Regions from separate parts of the Agromyces chitinivorans genome, predicted to be linked through region 2. Evidence: predicted binding sites of a transcription regulator. Region 2 holds the regulator's gene; the other holds the start of a gene.
The links. Region 2 encodes HrcA, which represses chaperone genes, less so after heat shock. Its sites were predicted from a motif close to TTNGCACTCGNNNNNNNCGAGTGCNAA; they were not measured.

Region 1: the regulator HrcA is predicted to act here: its motif matches at 2,101-2,127, upstream of groL (chaperonin GroEL).

What each region holds. Positions count from the first base shown of each region.
Region 1 covers NZ_JBEPJZ010000001.1:93,724-97,128, forward strand. Annotated here, with positions in the region: gene ABZK10_RS00475 (NAD(P)-binding protein) at 1-314, opposite strand, end outside; gene groL (chaperonin GroEL) at 435-2,057, opposite strand; gene ABZK10_RS00485 (cold-shock protein) at 2,253-2,456, opposite strand; gene ABZK10_RS00490 (LytR C-terminal domain-containing protein) at 2,660-3,205, opposite strand; gene ABZK10_RS00495 (DUF3263 domain-containing protein) at 3,228-3,405, opposite strand, start outside.
Region 2 covers NZ_JBEPJZ010000002.1:145,903-149,307, reverse strand. Annotated here, with positions in the region: gene ABZK10_RS13460 (16S rRNA (uracil(1498)-N(3))-methyltransferase) at 1-162, opposite strand, end outside; gene dnaJ (molecular chaperone DnaJ) at 164-1,267, opposite strand; gene hrcA (heat-inducible transcriptional repressor HrcA) at 1,319-2,341, opposite strand; gene ABZK10_RS13445 (DUF4870 domain-containing protein) at 2,535-2,948, shown strand; gene ABZK10_RS13440 (DUF4870 domain-containing protein) at 3,039-3,405, shown strand, end outside.

The sequences.
Region 1 (3,405 bases), on a different contig from region 2:
GCCTCGTGCCGGTCGAGCACCCGTCGGTAGTACGCCTGGATCTCCGGCGCCGTCGCGCGCTCCTGCAGGCCGGCCTCCGGGCCGCGCTCCTGCAGCCGGCCCTCGCCCAGCAGGGTGGACGCGACCCCGTACAGGGCCGACGCCTGGTGCAGCCGCACGAACGGGTAGGCCCCCAGCCAGTGCCCGCCGGGCGCGTGCCGGCGATCGACGAGGGCGACCGACGCCTCGGAGTGGTCGACCAGGGCGTCGACGAACGCCATCCCCATGGCGCCGGCGCCGACGACGAGGTAGTCCGCGTCGACCGCGTCCGGCATGGACTCACGACAGCACGCGCGGCGGCCGGCGTCAAGTGCGGGCGCCGCCGGACGCGCGAAGGGCGCCTCCCCAGCGGGGAGACGCCCTTCGCGGATGCCGGCGTGCGCCGGCGGGTGGGACTAGAAGTCCATGCCACCGGTCGGGTCGGCCGGGACGGCCGGAGCGTTCTTCTCCGGCTTGTCGGCGACGACCGCCTCGGTGGTGAGGAACAGCCCGGCGATCGACGCGGCGTTCTGCAGCGCCGAGCGGGTGACCTTGGCCGGGTCGATGATGCCCTGCGCGACGAGGTCGCCGTACTGGCCGGTCGCGGCGTTGAGGCCGTGGCCCGCGGGGAGCTCGGCGACCTTGGCGGCCACGACGCCCGGCTCGAGGCCGGCGTTGAGGGCGATCTGCTTCAGCGGGGCCTCGATCGCGACGCGCACGATGTTGGCACCGGTCGCCTCGTCGCCCTCGAGCGCGAGGGTCTCGAACGCCTTGGCGCCCGCCTGGATGAGGGCGACGCCACCACCGGCGACGATGCCCTCCTCGACGGCGGCCTTCGCGTTGCGGACGGCGTCCTCGATGCGGTGCTTGCGCTCCTTGAGCTCGACCTCGGTGGCCGCGCCCGCCTTGATGACGGCCACGCCGCCGGCGAGCTTGGCGAGGCGCTCCTGCAGCTTCTCGCGGTCGTAGTCGGAGTCGGTGTTCTCGATCTCCGAGCGGATCTGGGCCACGCGGCCGGCGATCTGCTCGGTGTCGCCGGCACCCTCGACGATCGTGGTCTCGTCCTTGGTGATGACGACCTTGCGGGCCTGGCCGAGCATGTCGAGCTCGACGTTCTCCAGCTTGAGGCCGACCTCCTCGGCGATGACCTGGCCGCCGGTGAGGATCGCGATGTCCTGCAGCTGCGCCTTGCGACGGTCGCCGAAGCCGGGGGCCTTGACGGCGACCGACTTGAAGATGCCGCGGATCTTGTTCACGACGAGCGTGGCGAGCGCCTCGCCGTCGACGTCCTCGGCGATGATGAGCAGCTGCTTGCCGGTCTGGATCACCTTGTCGACGATCGGCAGCAGGTCCTTGATGTTCGAGACCTTGCTGTTGACGATCAGGATGTACGGGTCCTCGAAGACCGCCTCCTGGCGCTCCGGGTCGGTCACGAAGTACGCCGACAGGTAGCCCTTGTCGAAGCGCATGCCCTCGGTCAGCTCGAGCTCGGTGCCGAAGGTGTTCGACTCCTCGACGGTGACGACGCCCTCCTTGCCGACCTTGTCGATGGCCTCGGCGATGATCTCGCCGATCTGGGCGTCGGCGGCCGAGATGGACGCGGTGGCCGCGATCTCGTCCTTGGTCTCGATCTCCTTGGCGGCGTTCAGCAGCTCGGCCGAGACGGCGTCGGTGGCCTTCTCGATGCCGCGCTTGAGGCTGATCGGGTCGGCGCCGGCGGCGACGTTGCGCAGGCCCTCGCGCACGAGCGCCTGGGCGAGCACGACGGAGGTGGTGGTGCCGTCACCCGCGACGTCGTCGGTCTTCTTGGCGACCTCCTTGACGAGCTCGGCACCGATCTTCTCGTACGGGTCGTCGAGCTCGATCTCCTTGGCGATCGACACGCCGTCGTTCGTGATGGTGGGCGCGCCCCACTTCTTCTCGAGCACGACGTTGCGACCGCGCGGGCCGAGGGTCACCTTGACGGCGTCGGCGAGCGTGTTGAGGCCACGCTCGAGACCGCGACGGGCCTCTTCGTCGAAAGCAATGATCTTTGCCATGTGGTTCTCTCGTCCTTTCTCGGACGTTGGAAGATTCGATGGTTTAGCACTCGAATGGCACGAGTGCCAGACACGATTCTGGCACTCTGAACCTGAGAGTGCAAGCGAGCGGATGCCTCGGCCGGGCCGTGCGCGCACAGCACGGCGCGCCGTCGAGGGACTCGACGGCGCGCCGGACGTTCTGGGGTGCGGAGGTCAGGCCGGGCGGACCGACTCCGCCTGGGGGCCCTTGGCTCCGGTGCCCACCTCGAAGACGACCTGCTGGCCCTCCTCGAGCACCTTGTACCCGGCCATGTCGATCGCGGAGTAGTGGACGAACACGTCCTGCCCCCCGCCGTCGACGGTGATGAACCCGTAACCCTTTTCAGCGTTGAACCACTTGACGGTTCCGTTCGCCATGCCTTGCTCCTGATTGCCGTGGTCGTGCAGCACGTGCCTCTCGCCTGTACCGGGCCGAACGATCGTGCTGGACGAGCCCCCCGCGTCACCCCGGGAGCCTCGCACGGAAGGTGCGACCAAGCCAGATACTAGCCAGCGGGATGGGTGCCGAACCGGTTCCCACAGGCCCGCAGGTCGCAGAACGGCAACAATTTACGTGATGGTTACGGGGCGGCGGTCTCGGCGTGGTCCGCACCGAGCACGGCGACCAGGTCGGCACCCGTCTGCGCGAACTCCTCGGAGAGGCGCACCTCGCTCGTGCCGATGGCCTGGGCGACCCCGCGGGCGGCGCCCTCGAGCTCCGCGCTCGCGTAGTAGACGACCGTGGTCTGGATGTCGTTCTCGCTGGCGTTGGCGGTCGTGCCCACCGTGAAGCCCGCCTCCGCGATGATCCCCGCCGCCGACGCCGCGAGCCCGGCCTCGGAAGTGCCGTTGAGCACGGTCACCGGCACGCTCGGGTCGACGGTCGGCTCCGCCGTCGCGACCGCCTCGGTCGACTCGACCGGCAGGGGGACGTCCTCCGGGAACAGCCGGTCGTCGAGCGCCATGACCGCGGCGATGCCGAAGCCCGCGAGCACCACGGTGGCGAACGCCGCCCACGCGAACCCCGCCCACGCGGAGCGACGGCGGACCGGCGCGCGGTGCGCGCCCACGCGGTGCAGCGCGTCGGGGATCTCGTCGAACCGGTCTCGGGGGTACTTCTCTGCCATCGGGGTCCAGTCGGGTCAGCGGTCAGTCGCCGGTGCGGCCGTACGACAGCGCACGGCGCGACCTGGCCCGCGCGCGCGCGTCCCGCAGGCGCTGCAGCCGCTTCACCAGCATCGGGTCGTGGCGCAGCGCGTCGGGCGAGTCGATGAGTGCACCGAGCACCTGATAGTACCGGGCCGGACCGAAGCCGAACGCGTCGCGG
Region 2 (3,405 bases):
ACCGGTCACGACCGTGCCGCGGCCGTCGCCGATCGAGATCACCTCGCCCACGCGCACCCGGCTCACGGTGGCGGCGTGGCGCGCCTCCTCGCCGTCGAGCGCGAGCTCCGCGCCCGGCCCGAGGTCCGCCGCGAGTTCCTCGCGCAGGAACAGGCTCGCCATCTCAGCCCAGGAAGCGGTCCCGGAGCTTGGCGAACAGCCCCTGCTGGAAGTGCGTGAGGGTCGGCGCGGCCTTCTTGTGCGAGGTCGCGAACTGCTCGATGAGCTGGCGCTCCCTGCCGCTCAGCTTCGTGGGCGTGACGACCTGGATGCCGATCTTGAGGTCGCCGCGGCCCGAGCCGCGCAGGCGCGTGATGCCGCGGTCCTTGACCGTGACGACCTCGCCGCTCTGCGTGCCGGGACGGAGCTCGATGTCGACGTCGCCGTCGAGGGCGGGGATGACGGTCTCGGTGCCGAGGATCGCGTCGGCCATCGCCACCTCGAGGGTGCAGAGCAGGTCGTCGCCGTTGCGGCTGAAGACGTCGTGCGTGCGCACCTTGATCTCGAGGTACAGGTCGCCGTTCGGCCCGCCGGCCGGACCCGCCTCGCCGCTGCCCGGCATCTGCAGGCGCAGGCCGGTCTCGACGCCGGCCGGGATGTCGACCGCGACCGTGCGCCGCGCGCGCACGCGTCCCTGCCCCTGGCAGGTGGTGCACGGCGTCGCGATGACGGTGCCGTAGCCGCGGCAGGTGCCGCAGGGGCTCGAGGTCATGACGTTGCCGAGCAGCGAGCGCACCGAGCGCTGCACGCTGCCCGTACCGTGGCAGATGTCGCAGGTGACCGGCGCGGTGCCCGGCTGGCAGCAGCTGCCGTGGCAGGTCTCGCACGTCACGGCCGTGTCGACCTCGATGTCGCGGTGCGTGCCGAAGACGACCTCGTCGAGGTCGACCTCCACGCGCAGCAGGGCGTCCTGGCCGCGCTCGCGGCGCGATCGGGGCCCGCGGGACGCGCCGCCGCCCCCGCCGAAGAACGTCTCGAAGATGTCGCCGAACCCGCCGAACCCCTGCTGGCCGCCGAAGCCCTGCTGGCCGCCCATGTCGTACTGCTGGCGCTGCTTGGGGTCGCTCAGCACGTCGTAGGCGTGCGTGACGAGCTTGAACCGCTCCGACGCGTCGGCACCGGGGTTCACGTCCGGGTGCAGCTCGCGGGCGAGTCGCCGGTAGGCCTTCTTGATCTCCTCGGGGCTCGCGTCGCGCGAGACGCCCAGGACTTCGTAGTGATCTGCCACCGAGGGTGGCTCCTTTCGTCGGTCGCGGCGGCCGGTCGTGCCGGCGCCGGGTCAGTCGTTGCCGAGCATGCGCGTGACGTACCGCGCCACGGCGCGCACCGCCGCGATGTTGCTCGAGTAGTCCATGCGGGTGGGGCCGAGCACGCCGAGGCGCGAGATCTCGCGCCCGGTGGCGGTGAAGTCGCTGGCGACCACGGAGGTCTCGCCGAGGCCGAACTGGGCGTTCTCGCGCCCGATCGAGACGGCGACGCCGTGCGGGTCGCCCGCCATCTCGCCGAACAGCTTCAGCAGCACGACCTGCTCCTCGATCGCCTCGATCACGTCGAGGATGCTGCCCGCGAAGTCCTGCTCGGTGCGCACGAGGTTCGCCGCGCCGGCGACCACGAGGCGATCGTGCCGCTGGGCCCGGGCCTGCTCGGCGAACGTGCCCGCCACCGTGCCCACGAGTCGCGCGAGCGCGGGCGTGCCGAGGTCGTCGATGCCGGCGAGGCGTTCCGCGGCGTCGCCGAGCGGCATGCCGCCCACCGCGACGTTCAGCCGCGCCCGCACGTCGGCCAGGTCGCTCTCCTCGATCTCCTGCTCGGCGTCGACCACGCGCTGCTCGACGTGCCCGGCGTCGGTGATGAGCACGCACAGCACGCGCGTGCCACCCACCGGCACGAGTTCCACGTGCCGCACCTTGGCACTGCCGAACGACGGGTACTGCACGACGGCCAGCTGGTTGGTGAGCTGGGCGAGCAGTCGCACGGTGCGGGCGAGCAGTTCGTCGAGGTCGCTCGACTGGCCGAGGAACGTCTCGATGGCGTGGCGTTGGGCGGCCGAGAGCGGGCGGAACTCGCCGAGCTGGTCGACGAAGACGCGGTACCCCTTGTCGGTCGGGATGCGACCCGACGACGTGTGCGGGGCGACGATCAGCTCCTCCTCCTCGAGGAGGGCCATGTCGTTGCGGATGGTCGCCGCGGACACGCCGAACGAGTGGCGCTCGACGATCGACTTCGAGCCGACCGGCTCGCGGCTGGACACGTAGTCCTGCACGATCGCCTGCAGTACCGCGAGGCTGCGCTCCGAGACCATCCGCACTCCTCCCGCTCGACTCGCTTTAGCACTCCGTGACGTCGAGTGCCAATACTACCCCGGCGCACCCTGTGGAGGGCATTGCCGCGCGGCACCACCCGCCACTAGCGTGATCCGAGGCATCCCCCACCGGCTCACGGGCCGTGCTGCCGACGCATCCCATCGAACGTACCCGAACGGAAAGGCACCACGCATGACCGACCCCCAGCAGCCCGCCGAGTCCGCAGAGCCCGCCGCCCAGCCCGCGGCGCCCGCACCCCTGTCGCAGTCCGAGGACATCCAGTGGGCCTCCTACGCGCACCTCGGCGGCATCCTCGGCTTCCTGCCCTCGCTCATCATCTGGCTGATCTTCAAGGACCGCGGTTCGTTCACGGACACCGAGGCCAAGGAGGCCCTGAACTTCCAGATCACGATGGTCATGGCATCCGTCGCCATCTGGATCCTCACGAGCATCCTCACCGCGATCTCGTTCGGCATCCTGTTCTTCCTCGGCTTCCTGAACTACGCGCCGTGGATCGTCAGCGTGATCTTCTCGATCATCGCCTTCATGCAGGTCAAGGACGGCAACCACTACCGCTACCCGTTCGCCATCCGCCTCATCAAGTAGTCGGCCGCGCCGCGCCGGAACGCACCCTGTCGCCCGGCGCGGCGCTGTGCCAGCATTGACGCACGACCGCGACCACAGAGGAGCATGTGCATGTCCGAGTCCACCCCTCCGCCCCCGCCGCAGGACCCCGCGTCCGACGCGGCGCAGCCGCTCAGCCCCGCCGACCAGCGCCTCTGGGCGACGCTGATCCACATCGGCGGCATCTTCTTCGGCTTCATCCCGGCGCTCGTCGGCTACCTGGTGCTACGCGACCGCGGCCAGTTCGTGCGCGAGCACACCGCGACGGCGCTGAACTTCCAGATCACCATGACCATCGCCGGCATCATCGGCTCGATCCTGGTCATCGTGTTCGTCGGCATCCTGATCCTCATCGCGGTGTACGTGCTGATCATCGTGTTCAGCATCATCGCCGCGGTCGCCGCGAACAAGGGCCAGCCGTACTCCTACCCGCTGTCGA